Regions from separate parts of the Streptomyces sp. URMC 123 genome, predicted to be linked through region 1. Evidence: riboswitches for the same ligand, from Rfam matches in the RefSeq annotation. Region 1 holds a riboswitch; each other region holds the start of a gene.

Evidence for each region. Region 1 has a riboswitch for cyclic di-AMP ahead of ACSNOD_RS26580 (M23 family metallopeptidase). Riboswitches for the same ligand answer to the same signal wherever they lie in the genome.
Region 2: another riboswitch for cyclic di-AMP. It lies ahead of ACSNOD_RS03335 (C40 family peptidase); the one in region 1 lies ahead of ACSNOD_RS26580 (M23 family metallopeptidase).
Region 3: another riboswitch for cyclic di-AMP. It lies ahead of ACSNOD_RS21100 (C40 family peptidase); the one in region 1 lies ahead of ACSNOD_RS26580 (M23 family metallopeptidase).
Region 4: another riboswitch for cyclic di-AMP. It lies ahead of ACSNOD_RS17430 (M23 family metallopeptidase); the one in region 1 lies ahead of ACSNOD_RS26580 (M23 family metallopeptidase).

What each region holds. Positions count from the first base shown of each region.
Region 1 covers NZ_JBPQTV010000338.1:946-5,736, forward strand. Annotated here, with positions in the region: tRNA gene ACSNOD_RS26565 (tRNA-Lys) at 1-6, shown strand, start outside; gene ACSNOD_RS26570 (hypothetical protein) at 282-674, shown strand; gene ACSNOD_RS26575 (hypothetical protein) at 771-2,063, opposite strand; cyclic di-AMP (ydaO/yuaA leader) riboswitch at 2,534-2,762, shown strand; gene ACSNOD_RS26580 (M23 family metallopeptidase) at 2,773-3,921, shown strand; gene ACSNOD_RS26585 (MFS transporter) at 4,557-4,791, shown strand, end outside.
Region 2 covers NZ_JBPQTV010000012.1:32-4,822, reverse strand. Annotated here, with positions in the region: gene ACSNOD_RS03345 (PP2C family protein-serine/threonine phosphatase) at 355-1,617, shown strand; gene ACSNOD_RS03340 (undecaprenyl-diphosphate phosphatase) at 1,860-2,735, shown strand; gene ACSNOD_RS03335 (C40 family peptidase) at 2,871-3,344, opposite strand; cyclic di-AMP (ydaO/yuaA leader) riboswitch at 3,348-3,502, opposite strand; partial or broken gene ACSNOD_RS03330 (DMT family transporter) at 3,867-4,791, shown strand, end outside.
Region 3 covers NZ_JBPQTV010000198.1:1,728-6,518, forward strand. Annotated here, with positions in the region: gene ACSNOD_RS21090 (helix-turn-helix domain-containing protein) at 1-590, opposite strand, end outside; gene ACSNOD_RS21095 (ATP-binding protein) at 847-1,278, shown strand; gene ACSNOD_RS21100 (C40 family peptidase) at 1,571-2,104, opposite strand; cyclic di-AMP (ydaO/yuaA leader) riboswitch at 2,109-2,283, opposite strand; gene ACSNOD_RS21105 (urease subunit gamma) at 3,283-3,585, shown strand; partial or broken gene ACSNOD_RS21110 (urease subunit beta) at 3,600-3,908, shown strand; gene ACSNOD_RS21115 (urease subunit alpha) at 4,054-4,791, shown strand, end outside.
Region 4 covers NZ_JBPQTV010000137.1:9,278-14,068, forward strand. Annotated here, with positions in the region: gene ACSNOD_RS17420 (M16 family metallopeptidase) at 1-203, shown strand, start outside; gene ACSNOD_RS17425 (M16 family metallopeptidase) at 230-1,597, shown strand; cyclic di-AMP (ydaO/yuaA leader) riboswitch at 1,946-2,100, shown strand; gene ACSNOD_RS17430 (M23 family metallopeptidase) at 2,115-2,909, shown strand; gene ACSNOD_RS17435 (GntR family transcriptional regulator) at 3,196-4,041, shown strand; gene ACSNOD_RS17440 (HPr family phosphocarrier protein) at 4,271-4,552, opposite strand; partial or broken gene ACSNOD_RS17445 (GNAT family N-acetyltransferase) at 4,685-4,791, shown strand, end outside.

The DNA.
Region 1 (4,791 bases):
GGCCTACCGCTCGACGAGGTCACCGCACCCCGGTGGCCCGCGCTTCTTCGCCCCGGCCGGGCGTGTCCGGCCGGGGCGAAGGCGTGTTCGGAGGCATATTCGGGGACAGGCGCGCGGCCGGCGGGGGGCGGGCGCGCCCACGGCGTCATGTCGGAGGAGCCGATCAACCGCTTTGCCCAGGATTCACCCCGACGGCCCCGTACCGATCCGTCCCGCCGTCGTTGACCCACGTCGGAATGGTCGGGACAGACAGGTCCCGGCCGGTCGGAAGGGGATGGGACATGAGCTTCGCGCAGCGCATCGCGGTGGTCATCGCGGCGGCGGTGGTGGCAGCGCCTCTGGGCATGAGCGCGGCCCAGGCGGGCGACAGGGACGGCGGCCCGGGCGGGGTGCTGTCGAACGTCTCCGGCAGGAACTCCTCGGGTCACGCCAACCTGTGCGGCACCGGCAAGGTGGCCCTGCTGAAGGACCGGACCTGCAAGAGCTACGACGGGAACGGGCGCGGTCACGACGGCGACCACTCGGGTCCCGCCGGCGGCGTCCTGTCCAACCTGCTGTTCGCCCGCAACGCCTCGGGGCACAGCAACAATTGCGGCAACGAGACCGTGGCGGTGCTGACCAGGACCACCTGCGTGACGGTGGACGAGTCGGGTTCGGCCCAGCACCGGGGCTGAGCGCGCGTCGCGGCCGGCCGGTCCCCGTGACGTGACGTCGTACGGGCGACCGGCCTTGCCGTACCCGCCGGCGCCGGCCGGAGCGGGCGGCTCGCCTCAGAAGTCGCCGCCGAAGCCTCCGCCGCCCCCGAAGTCGCCTCCGCCGAAGCCCCCGCCCCCGCCGAAGTCGCCGGGGTCGAAGTCCGCGCCGGAGTAGTCGCCGCCCTCGGGGCCGCCGGCACCGCCCCAGCCGCCGTCGGCGGCGTAGGCGCCGGGGGCGTGCATCATGCTGCCGAGCATGGTGCCCATGAGCAGGCCGGGCAGGATGCCACCGCCGAAGTAGCCGCCGGCCCAGGGGGCGTAGGCCGGGCCCGCGTCCCAGTACGGGCGGCGACCCGAGGCCGTCTCGACCGTACGGGACAGGGGCTCCTCGCCGTCCGCCAGCCGCGCCGCGTCCGCCGCGCAGACCGGGACCGTGCGCTCCGCGCCACCGGGCGGCGCCCATGTCGCGTCCTCGACCGAGGGGCCGTGCCGGGGGTCGAAGAAGCACGGCGGCCTGCGTTCGGGCAGCGGACGGCCCTCGCGGCGGGCGGCGAGCACGGCCAGGGCGAAGCGGCCCTCCTCCAGGGCCTCGGTCACGGCCCGCACGTCGTCCGGGTGGCGGGCGGCCGCCATGGCGGCCTTCGCGCGTTCGTAGGCGTCGAGCCCGCGCCCGTAGTCCTCGCGCATCGCGTCGTCCGCCTCGGGCGACGCCGGCTGGAAGTCCAGCCGGTCGAGCTCCTCGCCGAAGGCGGTGATGTCCTCGTCGACGACGGTCCGCAGGCGCTCCAGCTGGGCCCGTTCCTCCTCGGCCCGGCGCTTCTTGCTCCGCTGATGCATCAGGAACGCTCCGCCGCCGCCCGCGGCGAGCAGGGCGACGAGCGCCACTGCGGCGCCGGCGCCGAGGCCGCCGCCGGAGGAGCCGCTGTCCCAGGAGGACGGCGCCCGGCCGTTCGCCTGCCGGAGCGCGTCGTCGACGAAGCTCTCCAGCTGGGCCGCGGCGTCGCCCGGGTGGGACCGCCCGACCTCGCCGGTGAGGTTGCTGACGGCGTTGCGCGGCATCACGCGCGGATCGGCGCCCGCGCTGAAGCGGTCACCGAGCTGGACGGCGTACACGCCGGTGATCCCGGTCTTGGCGCGCAGGTCCTGGAGGAGCGTGCCGGGCGGGTACTCGGGCGCGGTGGGCAGCACGGCCACGAAGACCGGCTTGCCCGCGTCCTCGATCTTGTCGGCGAGGGCCTTGGCGCGGTCCGGTGGGAGTCGGTCGGACGCCCGCGGGTCGACGTAGACGGGCCCGTCGTGCAGGGCGTCCGCGGCGGCGTCGAGGCCGTCGGCCGCGCGGGCGCTCGTGGTGGTCGCGGCGGCCGCCATCAGCAGCGCCGTGAGGAGTGCGGCGAGAAGGGCGAGGGGACGCACCCGTATCCGCCGCGCCTGCCGCCTCCGCGGCCGGCGCGCCGATCGGCTGCCCGCCCGGCGCGATGCGCTGGTCATATGTACGACGCTACCCGATGCGCGCCGTTTATCCGCAGGGTGCGGGCGTCATCGCTTCACGGGGTGAGCGTGGGGATGCGCCGCGTCATCGCCCCCGAAGGGAGGTCCCGGGCAGGGGGGCCGCGGAGGCGCGAGCGGGGCGGGCCGCATCGCATAACAACTGATGAACGATCAGATGAAGGCAGGTTTGACGAGGGGGGATCAGTTCGGGCGCATAGATGGGGAAATGGCCGGAGAAGGTCACCTGTCGGTTCGCAATGATCAAGCTGCGCGGCTTGGAAAGAAGTGACTCTTTCTATTAACGTTCGATAACGCAGTGCGGTCGTCCCAGCTGCCACAAGAGGCGGCACCGTGCGCCGTCGCCGAATCCCGCACCACGAGGAACCGGGGAACCACCACCCTGGGGTGAATCGGTGCCTCCACCCGCCCATGGGCCCGTCCAGGCGCCCATGGACCACGGATCACAGCTCGCGGCCCCGCGCCGCGTCACGATCACGGGTCGCCGTCGTGGAGGAGCCGTAGGAGACCTTCCTGCTCCGAACCCGTCAGCTAACCCGGTAGGCGAGGAGGAAGGAAGGAGAGCGCCCGCATGGCGCCCAACACCCCCACCGGTTCGGCCGGATACCCCGGATTCGTCGCCGAGCCCCCGGCCGGCGGCGGCGAGGGCGGCACCTGGAACCCCACCGCGGAGTCCGTCGCCCCGGTCCGCGGCCGCCATCGCGTGGTCAAGCAGCGCGGCGGCTCGATGGCCCGCAGCTCGGCCGTGCTGGGTGTCGGCGTCATCGCGGCGGTCGGCGCCGGCGGCATGGCCACTGCCAAGGAGCGGCCCCCGGTCTCCATCGCCGTGCCCGACCTCTCCCGGGTCGTGAACCAGCTCCCCGACGCAGAGTCCCTGCCGGGCATCGGCTCTCTGGTGAGGGGCGACGCCGCCGCCGAGGGTGCCACCGCGGGGGACGCGGGCACCGCGCGGCAGGCCGCCGCCCCGCTCACCCAGGCCGGCCTGACCACGGCCGAGGCGGAGCAGGGCACCGGCGCGGGCGAGGCGCTGCGCGCCCGCATCATGCGCCAGGCCGAGCAGCAGCAGTCGGCGGCCGACGCCGCGGAGCGCACCGCCGCCGAGCGCGCGGCGGCCACGTCGGCGGCGGCGGAGGCCGCGGAGACCGCCCAGGCGCAGGCCGAGGCGGAGGCCGCGGAGGAGGCGAAGCGGAAGAAGGCCGCGGAGGACGCCCAGGCGCAGGCCGAACGCGCGGGGGGCGGCGGCGAGGAGGACGGCGGCTCGGGCGGCTCCGGCGGTTCGGGCGGCGGTGACGAGGACGGGTCCGGGGGGACGGCCAAGGCGTCGGGCGGCCATGTCGCGCCACTGGCCTCGTACACCCTGACCTCGACCTTCGGCGAGTCCGGTTCCATGTGGTCGCGCAACCACACCGGCCAGGACTTCGCCGCCCCGACGGGCACCCCGGTCAAGGCCGTGCACGGCGGCACCATCACCCAGGCCGGCTGGGCGGGCGCGTACGGCTATCGCATCGTGCTCACGCTGCCGGACGGTACGGAGATCTGGTACTGCCATCTGTCGTCGATGACGAAGACCTCCGGTTCGGTCGGGGCCGGCGAGACCATCGGCCGGGTCGGCGCCACGGGCAATGTCACCGGACCGCATCTGCACCTGGAGGTCCGGCCGGGCGGCGGCTCGCCCGTCAACCCGCTGTCCTGGCTGCGCGGCCACGGCGTCGACGTCTGAGCGGGCGGCTGCGGGGGCCATAACCGGAACGTGCCGGGGTCCGCAACCGGAACGGATTTCGCTGGGCAGCGGGCCGCCGCCGGGCCCTCTCGTAAGGGCCGCGTCCGCCGAACACCCCGTACGGGAACGGGAAACCCGTGGTCGCGGCGGTGCGTTTGCGGCCGTACATCGCATGCATGAGCCTTGGTCGTACGGGAACCCGCTTCGGCGACTTCCGCGACGAGGAGGGTGCGATGACGACCGCCGCTCACCGAGAGGATCACGGGGAGGACCAAGGGGACTGCCGGGGAACGGGGCGCATCGTCCCCAAGGCGGCCCAGGGGAGAGACCAGGGCCCGGCCCCGGCCGGAGACGCGCCGAGGGGACCGGGCGACGACCCCGGGGGCAGGGGTGAGGGCGGCCCCCGAATAGCCGAGGGCTCCCGACCGCCCGCCGCCGAGACCCGCGCCGCTGATCCGCGCGCCGCCGAGACCCGCGCCGCCGAGACCCGCGCCGCCGAGACAGCCGAGGCACCCGCCGTCGCGAAAACCGGCCCCGAGGCACCCGCCGCCGAGACACCCGGCGCCGACCTCGGCACCATCACCACCGACGTCCCCGCGCGGCTCGACCGACTTCCCTGGGCGCGCTGGCACTGGATGATCGTCATCGGACTCGGCACGGTCTGGATACTCGACGGCCTGGAGGTCACGGTCGTCGGCAACATCGCCGGCCGGCTCTCGGAGCAGGGCAGCGGACTGCCCATCAGCTCCGCGCAGGTCACCGGCCTGGCCGCCGCTCTCTACGTCGCGGGCGCCTGTCTGGGCGCCCTTTTCTTCGGCTGGCTGACGGACCGCTTCGGCCGCCGGAAGCTCTTCATGCTGACCCTCGCGG
Region 2 (4,791 bases), on a different contig from region 1:
GCGGCCGTCGCCCCGGGTGGCGCAAAGTACCCGCCGCACGGCGGGCCGACCGCCGCCGCTCGCCGTGCGGCGCGCCGGCCCCGGCCGCCTCTCACCCCGGAGCCCGGCTGTGACGTGCGACGATTCTCCGCCGCTCACGGTCGCCCAACCGTTACTCTCGGCTCCGTGGCGACCAGTGATCACGCAGCGGACGACGCCGGGCATCCGCCCCTGGGCCTCGCGGCGGGCTCCCCCACCGTGGGCCTGCGGCCCCGGGACCGCTCGGGCCGGTGCGGCGGGCCGGGCGCGCCGGCCGGCCCGGACCGCGCCCGGGCCGTCGACCGCGTCCGGACGGCCGACCGCACCCGAGGGCTGATGGCGGCCATGCTGGCGATCAGCGGGGAGCTCGAACTGCCCGTGGTGCTGCGCCGCATCGTGAGCACCGCGATGGAGCTCATCGGGGCCCGCTACGGCGCCCTGGGCGTCCTGGACGAGGACGGGGTGCGGCTCGCCGAGTTCATCCCCGTCGGCCTCACCGAGGAGGAGACCGCGCGCCTGGCCGGCGTGGAGCTGCCGCACGGCAGGGGGCTGCTCGGCCTGCTCATCAGCGATCCGCGGCCGCTGCGCGTCGAGGCCATCGCCGCCCACCCCGCGTCCGCCGGCTTCCCGCCCGGCCACCCGCCGATGCGGACGCTGCTGGGCGTCGCGATCGGGGTGCGCGGCCGGGTGTACGGGAATCTGTACCTGTCGGACCGCATCGACGGCCGGCCCTTCGACGCCGACGACGAGGCGCTGGTGGTGGCCCTGGCCGGCGCGGCCGGCGTCGCCATCGAGAACGCCCGGCTCTACGGCCAGGTCCGCTCCGGCGCCGAGCAGTTCCAGCGGCTGCTGCTGCCCCGGCTGCCCGAGCTGGCGCCGTTCACCTCCTGGGCGCTGTACCAGCCGGCGACGGACCCGGCCCTGCTGGGCGGCGACTGGTACGACGCGCTCGTGCTGCCGGACGGCGCCCTGGCGACCATCGTCGGCGACGTGGTCGGCCACGACGTGCGGGCGGCGGCGGCCATGGCGCGGCTCCGCAACATGCTGCGGGCCCTCGCCTTCGACACCGGCGCCGCGCCCAGCGCCGTACTGGCCCGGCTCGACCGGACCCTGGAGGCGCTGGGCGAGCCCGTGATGGCGACCGTGTGCCTGGCCCGCATCGAGCCCCACGAGGGCGGGTGGCGGCTGGTCTGGAGCAGCGCGGGCCACCCGCCGCCGCTGGTGGTCACCGCGCCGGGCGAGGCCGGCTACCCCGAGGGCGAGCCCGATCCGCCGCTCGGGGTCGACGCCGGCCACCGGCGGCTCGACCACCGGTGCCCGCTGCCCCCGGGCGCCACCGTGGTGATGTTCACCGACGGCCTGGTCGAGCACCCGCGCCGGGACCTCGGGGACGGCCTGCGGACGGTGGCCGAGGTGGCCGCGGCGCACGCGGACCGGCCGGTGGAGGAGCTGGGCCGGGCGGTGGTGGCCGCCCGGCCCAGCGACGGCCACGACGACATGGCGGTGCTCGCCCTCCGCGCGCCGGCGACGGCGGAGGGCCGGGGTCCTCGGAAGGCGGAGGGCCGGGGTCTTCAGAAAGCCGTTACACAAGGGCGCTAGGCTTCCCTCCGCCGAGGCCGGTGATCCTCATCGGGGGCACGTCAGGCGGAGGGCGGTCGACCGGCTCCGCGTCGAAGGAGTCGGCGAGGGGGCGGCGGCGGCTCGCCGCGGGCCGCCTCCCGCAGCAGCGGGCCACCTCCCGCAGAAGGGGACACGCCCGTCGGCCGGATGCCCGGAAAACCCCGCGTGACCTGTGGTCCAGCAGGTCAGGCCATGATCATTGCTTGGATGCGTTACGTCTCATGTCGTGGTTCGAATCATTCATCCTGGGGCTCGTCCAGGGGTTGACCGAGTTCCTGCCGATCTCCTCCAGCGCCCATCTGCGGCTGACCGCGGCATTCGCGCAGTGGGAGGACCCGGGGGCGGCGTTCACCGCCATCACCCAGATCGGGACCGAGGCCGCCGTCCTCATCTACTTCCGCAAGGACATCGCGCGGATCATCTCGGCGTGGTGCCGCTCGCTGTTCGACAAGTCGCTGCGCTCCGATCACGACGCGAAGATGGGCTGGCTGGTGATCGTCGGCTCGATCCCCATCGGTGTGCTGGGGGTCACGCTCAAGGACCAGATCGAGGGCCCGTTCCGCGATCTGCGGGTGACCGCCACCACGCTCATCGTCATGGGCATCGTCCTCGGAGTCGCCGACCGGCTGGCGGCACGTGACGAGAACGGCGGCCGACACCGCGCGGTCCGCGAGCGCAAGACGCTCTCCGAGCTCACCGTGCGCGACGGCCTCGTCTACGGCGTCTGCCAGGCGATGGCCCTCATCCCCGGCGTCTCCCGCTCCGGGGCGACGATCAGCGGCGGCCTGCTGATGGGCTACACCCGGGAGGCGGCGGCCCGGTACTCCTTCCTGCTCGCCATCCCCGCCGTGCTGGCCTCGGGCGGCTACGAGCTCAAGGACGCCATGAGCGAGGGCCATGTCGCCTGGGGCCCCACGGCCTTCGCCACGGTCATCGCCTTCGTGGTGGGATACGCGGTGATCGCGTGGTTCATGCGGTTCATCTCGACCAAGAGCTTCATGCCCTTCGTGGTCTACCGCATCCTGCTCGGCATCGCCCTGATCATCCTGGTGGCGATGGGCGTCCTGGAACCGGACGCGGGCCAGTCCGTGGGCTGACCCGTCGAGAAGCGGCTTCCGCCCCCCGCCCGTCATGGGCCGGGGGCGGCTGCGTTTCGGCCGCGGGCGGTGCACCGGGGCCGGTGCACCGGGGCTGGTTCGCAGGGCCGGTTCGCCGGGGCCGGTTCGCCCGAATCAGCTCACGCGGCCGTACCAGACGCTGTTGGTCCAGATCTTCTCCTGGCGCACGGTCTTGCCCGGCTTCGGCGAGTGCCAGATCGTGTTGTTACCCGCGTAGATGCCGACGTGGTAGACGTTCCGTCCGGAGTGGAAGAACACCAGGTCGCCCGCCTGTCGGCCGGAGGCGGGAATGTGGCGGGTCCGGTTGTACTGGGCGGCCGCCGTGCGCGGGAGGTTCTTGCCGGCCCGCTTGTAGGCGTACTGCGTGAGCCCCGAGCAGTCGAACCGGTTGGGGCCCGCCGCCCCGTACTGGTACGGGGCGCCCCGCTTGGCCGCGGCGGCCTTGAGCGCCGTGCCGGCCGGGCTCGCGGCCTCGGCGCCGCCGGACATCGCCGGGACGAGGACCGTCGCGGCGACGGCCGCGGTGGTGAGGGCGGCCGTGGCGCCGGCCCGGGACATGAGCGTGGGTATGTGCGTCCGCGCGGACATGGGTGAACCCTTCGTCATCCGCCTGCGAAAGATGACCTGTCGGGTTCGGGCTGCGAAGGTGCCCGGCCAATGCGTGGCTTCACCCCAAGGGCCACCGCTGTCGTGGCCCGTCGTGCTCGGGTCTCCCGCTCCTGCCAACTCGTCTGCGTCGGTCACGTCCGGGTGGTGGCAGGACTCGGCGTCCGCCCGGACGGCCCCGTCCCGACGACGGGGGCTTGAACGTCAGTCATGGATACTGCGCCATCAACCGATCGAATTCAGAGCCGAAACGGCCTTCTGTGAACATGTTCACTACTCATTCGGTCGGGCGTGTCCCGCCGGATTTCTCCCCATGAGGGCGGCTGTGCACCACTCCTGACCCCGGGTCACCGGCCGCCCCCGCCACGTCGTACGACGGCCCGCGCCCGCCCCCGTACTCCACCGGCAGTACACCCGGAGCCGACCGGCGGACGACGACAACGCGGCCGTACGGGAGGAAGGTTGTGGCATGAACGGCAACGGACGCCCTCGCCGGGGCCGGACATGAGCCCCCTCGCCCTCTCGGTGGCACTGGCCCTGCTCTCCGCCGTCGCCTACGCCGCCGCGGCCGTCGTGCAGGAGCGGCTCGCCGCCGGCTCCGCCCCGGGGTGGGCGCCGCTGCTGCGCCAGGGGCGCTGGTGGGCGTCGGTGGCCCTGAACGGCGCGGGCGCCCTGCTGCATGTGATGGCGCTGGGCTGGGGGCCGCTGAGCGTCGTTCAGCCGCTGGGGGTGCTGACCGTGGTGTTCGCCCTGCCCATGGCGGCCGTGTGGGTGAAGCGGCCGGTGAGCCGGGCGGGACGGTGGGGCGCCGTGCTGGTCACCGCGGGCCTGGCCGGGATGCTGCTGCTGACGGGCTCCGGCGAGTCCCGCCCCCTGACCGGCGCCGAGCAGCTGGCCGTGGCGGTGGGCACGCTCGGGGTGCTGACCGGGGCCGGGGTGACGGCGCGATGGGGGCGGCCCACGGCCCGGGCGGTGGCGCTGGCCTGCGCCTCCGGGGTGTCGTTCGGTGTGGCGTCGGTCTTCGTCAAGGCGGTGGTGGACGACTGGACGATCACCTCGGCCGCGGCCTGGCGGGGCGCGGCGCTGCTGGCGGAGCTGCCGCTGCTGGTCGCGGTCGCGGTGCTCGCGGTGACAGGGCTGGCCACGTCGCAGGCGTCGTACCGGGGGGCGGGGCTGACGGCGCCGCTGGCCACGCTCACCGTCGTCAACCCCGTGATCGCCTCCCTGATCGGCCTGGCGCTGCTGGACGAGGGCATCCGCTACGGCCTCGGCGGCGCGCTGCTGGTGCTGGCGGCGGCCGTGGTGACGGTGCTGGGGCTGCTGACGCTGATCCGTGAGACGGCGGCGGCGCGGGGCCGGGCCCGTACGGTGCCCCGGGCCGGCGGCGGGCCGCGGCGCCGGGAGCGCGCGCCCGAAGCCCCGCGCGACG
Region 3 (4,791 bases), on a different contig from region 1:
TGCTCCGCCATGACCCCGGGGCCGCCCGGCTCCCGGCGCAGCACCGCCTCGTCCAGGACCGCGTGCAGCTCCAGCGGCGGATCGGCCGCCAGCACCGCCTGCCGGGCCATGCGGACCTCGACGAACTCCTCGACTCGCGACCTGGCGTGCGGAATGGCGGAGAGCGCCGCCTCGGTCACCGCCCGGGCGTATGCCGGGGTCTGCAGCAGGCCGGGGACCACATGGGTCTCCAGCGTGCGCGCCCGGACCGCTTCCGCTTCCAGGCTGATGAAGTCACGGTACTCCGGGGGCAGCAGCCGGCGGTAGGCGTGCCACCAGCCACCCCGCGCGCCGTCGCCGTTGTTCCCCTCGCCGCCGCAGAGTGCCTCCAGCAGGGCGCGCAACTCCGGATCGGTCACGCCGTAGGCGTCGAGGAGCCGGGTGACGTCCGAGGGTTTGACCGCGCTCCGCCCCGTCTCGATCCGGCTCACCTTCGACTGGTGCCAGCCCACCCGACAGGCCGCCTCGTCACTGGTGAGCCCGGCCAGATCGCGCTGTCGCCGCAGCTCGGCGCCGAGCTTGCGACGGCGCACCGCGGGACCGTGCTGCATGACCCCTCCTGAGGTTGCTGGTGTCCCGGATCTCTCGGACCTCTCGCCTCGTGCCGAGGAGACAGTCTGCCCGCCGCATGCGGTTTTCCGTAGCAGAGTTCACCGCTTCGAGCGATAGATATATGCGCATCTTGGGGGATCGCCCCCTTTCGCGGCAGCATGAGAGGGCACTTGGGTGTGCAGCGGCCGGCCGGAGCCGCTCCCACCGCCCCCCGGGGCGCCGGAGCGAGGCCCGGTGGAAAGGGACAGCATCGCCATGGCAGACCACCATGAAGCATCCGTCACGCTGCCGAGCGATCCGGCGTCGGTCACCCGGGCGCGGAGGTACGTGACGTCCGTCCTCGGCGAATGGGGGCTGCCGGACGGCGCGGAGGAGGCGGACACCGTCCGCGTCATCGTCTCCGAGCTCGCCACCAACGCCGTTCAGCACACGTTCGGACTCTCGCCCACCTTTACGGTGAAGCTCCATCTCGACCGGGACGAACAGCTGCGGATCGGGGTGACCGACAGTCACCCGCGCTGGCCGAGGCGGCTGCCCGCCGCGGTGCAGCAGGACAACGGCCGGGGCATGGTCATCATTCGCTGGCTCACCGCCGAGTCGGGCGGCAAACTCTCCGTCATTCCGACGGCGGAGGGCGGAAAGACGGTATGGATCGCGCTGCCGTGGCCGGTTCCCGCCGCGCATTGAGCGAAGAGGTCGTTGAAAGGCGCGAGGACAGGGCCGACGAGGCCCGGGGGGCCGTGCCGAATACCGTCACGTATTGCGGCCGAAAGGTTCTCGTAATCGGCGCGCAATAGTGCCTGTCGCTTTTCGGCCGCGCGGGCGCCCGTCCGCGGCCGGCACCGAGGGGACGGCACCGGGGACGGCATCAGGGACTGCGCCGGGGAGGGCATCGGAGGCGGCGCCGGGGACGGCGCAGCACCGAGGGACGGCTCGTCCTTCGCGGTGCCCGGCCTCGGCCGGGCACCGCTCGGCGGTTTCAGTTGACGCGTCCGTAGGAGACGCTACGGGTCCAGATCTTCTCCAGGCGCACCACGGCGCCGCGCTTGGGGGAGTGCCAGATTCTGCCCTGCCCCGCGTAGATGCCCACATGGTGGATGTAGCCACCGGAGTGGAAGAAGACCAGATCACCCGGCTGGCGCTGGGACGCGGGGACGTGGGTGGTCCGGTTGTACTGGGCCGCGGCCGTGCGGGGGAGCTGCTTGCCGACTCGCTTGAAGGAGTACTGCGTCAGCCCCGAGCAGTCGAAGCTGTACGGCCCGGCGGCACCCCATCGGTACGGGGCGCCCTTCTTGGATGCCGCTATGTGCAGCGCCTTCGTGGACGCTGTCAGGGACTGGGCCTCCGGCGCGGCGCCGGGGACCAGCAGGGTCCCGCCGACGGCCGCGAGAGTGAGGGCGGAGACGGCGCCGGCCCGGGAGATGAACGCCGGGCGAGCGGACGGTGAGCGGTTCTCGGCGGAGGGGTCTTCTGCGGAATGATCTGTGGAACGATGATGTCCATGCGCGGACATGCGCAAACCCTTCGTCATCCGCCTATGAAGGATGACCTGTCGGGTTCGGGCTGGCGAAGATGCCCGGCCGCTGCTGCGGCTTCACCCCAAGGGGCGGCGGCGTGGTGTGCGGTCGCCCCGGACTGCTCGGGTCCTCCACTCCTGCCGATTCCCTGATGTCGACCAGGCGTCCGGTGCGGCGGCAGGACTCGGCGTGCGCCCGGACCGCCCCGCCACGGCGGCGGGGGCTTGTCGTCGAAGCGATCGTCACGCACCGCCGCCGCCGATTCCGAGTCGAAACGGCCGTTTGTGAGCCTCCTCACGACTGCTCCGTTCAGGTGGACAAAACCCCATTCGCTCCGGACGGGCTTTCCGGCACGAGCCTCTGACCAGCGGCGGAGCGGATCGTACGAGGCGGGGGCTCGGCGTCCTGCGCAAGTCGATCAGGCTGGTCGTCCAGTGATCCCTTCGCCGATCGAGTGAGCCCGATCGGCGTAGGGCGGGTCGGTACGGCGATCCGCCGCCCTCAACTTGGCTGTGCCGGTGGCACGGTGACCGGGATCGCGCGCCGTTCCCCGACCCCCGCTCAGGGGGTTCGCACCGCGGTGAGGTGGTGTGCGCCGCGTTCGCCGCGCTCGTCCGCCGGTCTCGGCGTGACACGCGGCGCGACGGGCCCGGGCCGCGGTCCCCGGCCGCAGCGGTCGGGCGGGCCCGCGCACCGACCGACGACCCGTACGACGCCGCGTCAGTTCGTGTGCTCCGCAGCCGACTTGGGGCGCTGGCGCCTCGCCGTGCCGCGACGCGGGGCTCGCCGCGGGAGTGGGGGAGCGCCCCGCTCGCCGCCGTCGGGTTCGCCCCGGTCACCGGTCGCCGCCCGCCCGCGCCAGGCGGTCGCCATGGGTCGCACCGCGGGCGGCACGATCGTCACCGCGCGCCGCACGCGCCGTCCGGCGACGGTGATCGCCGATGTCCATGGGGACGCAAAAGGACAGTTAACACGGTGGAAAAGGTTGCGCAGTAATGTGCAATTCCCTCGCCCGAGCGGAAGAACCGCACTTCAGCGGGGGTTTGACCTCGGATAGTGTCCCGCTGCGTCCAGGCGGGACCCGGGGTCGGCACAACTGCCGCGCGCCGGTGTGAACCGCCGGGCGCCCATCGCCCGTGAACGGGGCGAAGGGGACGACTGTGAGGTGGGAAGCGTGCAACTGACTCCGCATGAGCGGGACCGACTGCTCATTCATGTGGCCGCCGACGTGGCGCGCAGGCGCCGGGACCGCGGAGTGCGCCTCAACCACCCGGAGGCGGTCGCGCTGATCACCACCCACATCCTGGAGGGCGCCCGCGACGGCCGCACGGTGGCCGAACTCATGGCGTCCGGCCGTACGGTCCTCACCCGGGACGACGTCATGGAGGGCATACCCGAGATGATTCACGACGTCCAGGTCGAGGCGACCTTCCCGGACGGCACCAAGCTGGTCACCGTCCACGAGCCGATCGCGTGACGGGGGCCGCGCCGATGATCCCCGGAGAGATCCTGCACGCGCCGGACCCCGTGGTGCTCAACGAGGGCCGCGAGGTGACCCGGCTGACCGTGCTCAACGCGGCCGACCGGCCCGTCCAGGTGGGCTCCCACTACCACTTCGCCGAGGCCAACCCCGGTCTGGACTTCGACCGGACCGCGGCGTACGGCCTGCGGCTCGCCGTCGCCGCCGGCACCGCCGTGCGCTTCGAGCCGGGCATCCCCGTCGAGGTCGAGCTGGTGCCCCTCGCCGGCCGGCGCGTGGTGCCGGGGCTGCGCGGGGAGACGGGCGGAGCGTTGGACGCGCGGCGCGCGTCGCCGCGCCCCGGGGCGTCGCCGTCCGCCGCGGCCCGCTCCCCGCTCCCGGCCGGAGCGACGGCGCCACAGGCAGGGGTGGCGAACGCGTCCGACGCCGGGCGTCCGCCGGCGCCGGCCGGCGCGGGGGCGCGGCATGGCTGAGCTCACCCGCGCCGCCTACGCCGACCTCTATGGGCCCACCACCGGCGACCGCGTACGCCTCGCCGACACCGATCTGTTCGTCGAGATCGAGCGCGACCTCTCCGGGGGCCCCGGATCGGCCGGCGACGAGGCGGTCTTCGGCGGCGGCAAGGTGATCCGCGAGTCCATGGGCCAGGCCCGTACGACCCGGGCCGAGGGCGCGCCCGACACCGTGATCACCGGCGCCCTGGTGCTCGACCACTGGGGCGTCGTCAAGGCCGACGTGGGCCTGCGGGACGGCCGGATCACCGCCCTCGGCAAGGCGGGGAACCCCGACACCATGGACGGTGTCCACCCCGACCTCGTCATCGGGCCCGAGACCGAGATCATCGCCGGCAACGGCAAGATCCTCACCGCGGGCGCCATCGATGCCCATGTCCACTTCATCTGCCCGCAGATCGCCGACGAGGCACTGGCCGCCGGCATCACCACCCTGGTGGGCGGCGGCACCGGACCGGCCGAGGGCAGCAAGGCCACCACCGTCACCCCCGGGCCCTGGCACCTCGCCGCGATGTTCGCGGCCATGGAGGCGTACCCCGTCAACATCGGGCTGCTCGGCAAGGGCAACACCATGTCCCGGGACGCCCTCCACAGCCAACTGCGCGGCGGGGCGCTCGGCTTCAAGATCCATGAGGACTGGGGCGCCACCCCGGCCGTCATCGACGCCTGTCTGAGCGTCTGCGACGAGACC
Region 4 (4,791 bases), on a different contig from region 1:
CCGCCCGGCTGCGCCCCGACAACCGCGCGGTGCTGGTCTACGAGCCCACCGAGGCCCCTAAGATCGCCGACTCCGCCGAGGAGCCGTCGGACGAGATGGCGTCCGGAGCCACTGTCGAGGCCGCCCCCGGCGGCACCACCGATGCCGGGTCGGGCCCCGCCGCCGACCGTGACGCGACGCAGGAAGAGGAGGCGGCCAAGTGAGCGAGACCGCTGCCGTGACCCCCACGATGACCTTCCACCCGCAGCCGCGGGGCGGCGTCGCCAAGCCGTGGGCCTTCCCGGCCCCCGAGCGCGCCACCCTGCCCAACGGCCTGACGGTCCTGCGCTGCCACCGCCCCGGCCAGCAGGTCGTCGCCGTCGAGATCAACCTCGACGCGCCGCTGGACGCCGAGCCCAAGGGCCTCGACGGGGTCTCCACGATCATGGCCCGCGCGCTGTCGGAGGGCACCGACAAGCACACCGCCGAGGAGTTCGCCGCCGAGCTGGAGCGCTGCGGCGCGACCCTGGACGCGCACGCCGACCACCCGGGCGTCCGGGTCTCCCTGGAGGTGCCGGCCTCCCGGCTCACCAAGGCGCTCGGGCTCCTCGCCGACGCGCTGCGCGCCCCCGCCTTCCCCGACGGCGAGGTCGAGCGGCTGGTGCGCAACCGGCTGGACGAGATCCCGCACGAGCTCGCCAACCCCGGCCGCCGGGCCGCCATGGCGCTGTCCCAGACGCTGTTCCCCGCCGAGTCGCGGATGTCGCGCCCCCGGCAGGGCACGCTGGAGACCGTCGAGCGCATCGACGCCGCGGCCGTGCGCGCCTTCTACGAGGCCCATGTGCGCCCCGCGACGACCACCGCGGTGGTCGTGGGCGACTTCTCCGGCATCGACCTCGACGCGGCGCTCGCCGACAGCCTGGGCGCCTGGACCGGCGGCACCGCCGAACCGCGGCCCGTGCCGCCGGTGACGGCGGACGACACCGGCCGCGTCGTGATCGTCGACCGCCCCGGCGCGGTCCAGACCCAGCTGCTGATCGGCCGGCTCGGGCCGGACCGCCACGACCGCGTGTGGCCGGCGCAGGTGCTCGGCACCTACTGCCTGGGCGGCACCCTCACCTCCCGGCTCGACCGCGTGCTGCGCGAGGAGAAGGGCTACACCTACGGCGTACGGGCGTTCGGCCAGGTGCTGCTGTCCGCGCCCGACGGCAGCGGGGCCGCCATGCTCGCCATCAGCGGCTCGGTGGACACCCCGTCCACGGCGCCGGCGCTCGCCGACCTCTGGAAGGTGCTGCGCACGCTCGCCGCCGAGGGGCTCACCGACGCCGAGCGGGACGTCGCGGTGCAGAACCTGGTGGGCGTCGCGCCGCTGAAGTACGAGACCGCCGCGGCCGTCGCGGGCACCTTCGCCGACCAGGTGGAGCAGCACCTGCCCGACGACTACCAGGCGCAGCTGTACGCCCGGCTCGCGGAGACCGGCACGGTGGAGGCCACCGCTGCGGTCGTCAACGCCTTCCCCGTGGACCGGCTGGTGACCGTACTGGTGGGTGACGCCTCCAGCATCGCGGAGCCGGTGCGGGAGCTGGGCATCGGCGAGGTCAGCATCATCAAGGGCTGACCCGCTCCGCGGCGCGCGTCCGTACGGACGGAAAGTCGACGACTGTACGGGTCGAAGCCGGTGCCCGTACGGACGGAAGGCCGGTGCCGTACGGAGCGAAGCGCGCGTCCGTACGGACCGAAGCCGGTGCGACGACCGTACGGACCCCCGTGCCGCGCGGTGAACAGGACGCATCTCGGCCCCTCTTGGGGCCCGAGGTGCGTCCTTTGTCCGTTTTATTGGAGAGGTTGCCCGTCTTTCCTGTGGCGTGCGCTACAAAAGCCCCGTTCTGTTTGCCGATTGAAAGACGAGCCGATTAGCGTCGGTCCGGCTGTTCGACCGAGCATCACAGTCGCACCCGCGACTGGCGGACAGTCATCGCCGAGTCCCCGCATGGCGCGAGCCAGGGGAGCCGGGGACCCAAACGTCCCTGGGGTGAATCGGGCGCCTTTGACGAGGGGCCCGTAGGAGACCTTCCTGCTCCGAACCCGTCAGCTAACCCGGTAGGCGAGAAGGAAGGAAAGGAGCACGCCACCCCATGGCGTTCACCCGTGCCACCGGGAAGCACCGCCGTCCGGGCCGTATGGCCCGTTCCGGCGCGAACATCGCGGGCATAGCCACCCTCGCCACCACCGGCGTCGTCGCCACCCTGGCCAGCCCGGCGGTCGCGGCGAGCGGAGAGGCGCCCTCGGTCGAGACGACCGGCCTCAACCAGGCGATCGTCATCGGTGACACGATGACCGAGACCATCGACGCCCAGGCCCAGACGCAGCAGCACATGGCCGACGAGGCCGCCGCGAAGGCGAAGGCCGAGGCCGAGGCCAAGAAGCAGGCCGAGGCGGAGAAGCGGCGCGCCGAGGCGCAGGCCAAGGCCGAGCGCGAGGCCCAGGAGCGGGCCGCCCGCGAGGCGGAGCGCAAGCGCCTGATGGCCTATGTGGCGCCCGTGGAGGGCTCCTACGTCTCCACCCAGTACAAGGCCTCCGGCGGCAACTGGTCGTCCGGCAGCCACACCGGCATCGACTTCCACGCCGCCTCCGGCACCACGGTGCGCTCGGTGGCCTCCGGCACCGTGGTCGAGGCGGGCTGGGGCGGCGCCTACGGCAACAACGTCGTCATCAAGCACGCCGACGGCACCTACACGCAGTACGGGCACCTGTCGTCCGTGTCCGTGTCCGCGGGCCAGACCGTCACCCCGGGCCAGCAGATCGGTCTGTCGGGCAGCACCGGCAACTCCACCGGTCCGCACCTCCACTTCGAGGCCCGCACCGGCGCCACCTATGGCTCGGACATCGACCCGATCGCCTACCTCCGCTCGCACGGCGTGAACATCTGATCTCTTCGAGGCTTCCTTCCGCCTTCCCCGAGGGCCCCGGCGCATGCGCCGGGGCCCTCGGGTTTCTCCCCGCCCCGCCGCGACCCTGGCCAGGACGCGTCGCGTTCCGGCCAAAAGATATGCATGAAATCACCGGCGCCATCGGAAATCGCGCCGCGCTGCCCTAGAGTCGCCGCAGCGAGGGAATTGGGTTCGTTTCGCGGTGAAGAATGTTTCCGGGGCGGCGAAAGGCGGAGGGCCGAAGAATGCGGAGTCGACGGTGAACGGCGACGCGGCGGGCGGCGGCATCCCCGCGCACGCGGTCTGCGACGCGATCCGTGACGACATCGTCTCCGGGGTCCACCCGCCCGGCGGCCGGCTGACCGAGGAGCTCCTCGCCCGCCGCCACGGGGTCTCCCGGGTGCCCGTGCGGGAGGCCCTGCGCACGCTGGAGTCCGAGGGCTTCGTCACCACCCGCCGGCACGCCGGCGCCTGTGTCGCCCAGCCGTCCGAGCGGGAGGCCGCCGACCTCCTGGACATCCGGGCGCTGCTGGAGCCGCTGGGCGCGGCACGCGCCGCCCAGCGGCGCACCGAGGCCCATCTGAAGGTGCTGCGCGGGCTGGTCCGGCTGGGCCGGGAGCGCGCCCGCCACGGCCGGCTGGGCGACCTGGGGGCGCTGGAGGGCTGGTTCCACGAGACGCTCGCCCAGGCGTCCGGCAGCCCCGGCCTGGCGGCGCTGCTGACCCAGACCCGCCGCAAGCTCGCCTGGGTGTACGCGGTGGAGGTGCCGGCCGGGGCCGCGGTGGCGGTACGGGAACGGGCCGCGGCGGCGGTACGGGTGCCGGCCGGGGCCGGGGCGGCGGTACGGGCCCAGGCCGCGCCGGCGGTACGGGCGCGCGCCGGGCACCCCGTACGGCCCGCTCGGGCAGGGGCGGGCGCCGAGGCCGGCCCCGCGGCGGCGACCGCCTGGGCCATGGCCTCGTGGGCGGAGCGCGGCGCCATCGTGGACGCCGTGGCCCGCGGGGACGCGGAGCGGGCCCGGACCCTGACCGCCGCGCACGTCGAGCGCTCGCTCGCGGCGTACCGATTGCGCCGGCCCGGCCCCGTGAACGGGGCGAAACAAACGGTCGACGCGGTCGGCATACGCGCGTAACAAAGTCGGAATGCGCGCGTAACAAAAGCGCCGTACAAAGCCCGGCGCGAACCCCGGATCGGGCGGCGCGTATTCTCGTGCGCTTTTCGCACGTCGCCCGCTCGATCGCTTCGGAGAAAAGCGAGAGCCGCGGCGCCCCGTCGTCGATCGATTTCGCGCCGATCGATTCAGGGCGCCGCGGCTCGCCGCGGTGGCATGACGGGACGTCGCGCGTCCCGGGCGAAACGGGTCAGACCGTCTCGGGGAGCTCGTCGAGGCCCTCGCCCACGAGCTTCGCCAGCCGGTCGAGCGCCGCCTCGGAGCCCTCGGCCTCCGACGCCAGCACGATCTCCTCGCCACCCTGGGCGCCGAGGCCCAGCACGGCGAGCATGGAGGCGGCGTTCACGGGGGTGCCGTCGGCCTTGGCGATCGTCACGGGGACGCCGGCAGCGGTCACCGCGCGGACGAAGATCGAGGCGGGGCGGGCGTGCAGGCCCTCGGCCCAGCCGACGGTGACGCGGCGCTCAACCATGGTGTAGCCCTTCAGGTCGTAACAGGTCGTATCGGTTCCGGTCCAGCACCGAGTTGTCTAGACCAGTCTTGTCCAGTCTCTCACGGGGCACGTGGTGCTCGGACAAAGGCCGCCCCCCGTACGCTGGTCGCCATGCAGACGTCGCAGCCGCCGTCCGAGCATGTCTACCCCGCCCACTGGGAGGCGGACGTCGTCCTGCGGGACGGCGGCACCGCGCAGATCCGCCCGATCACCCCCGA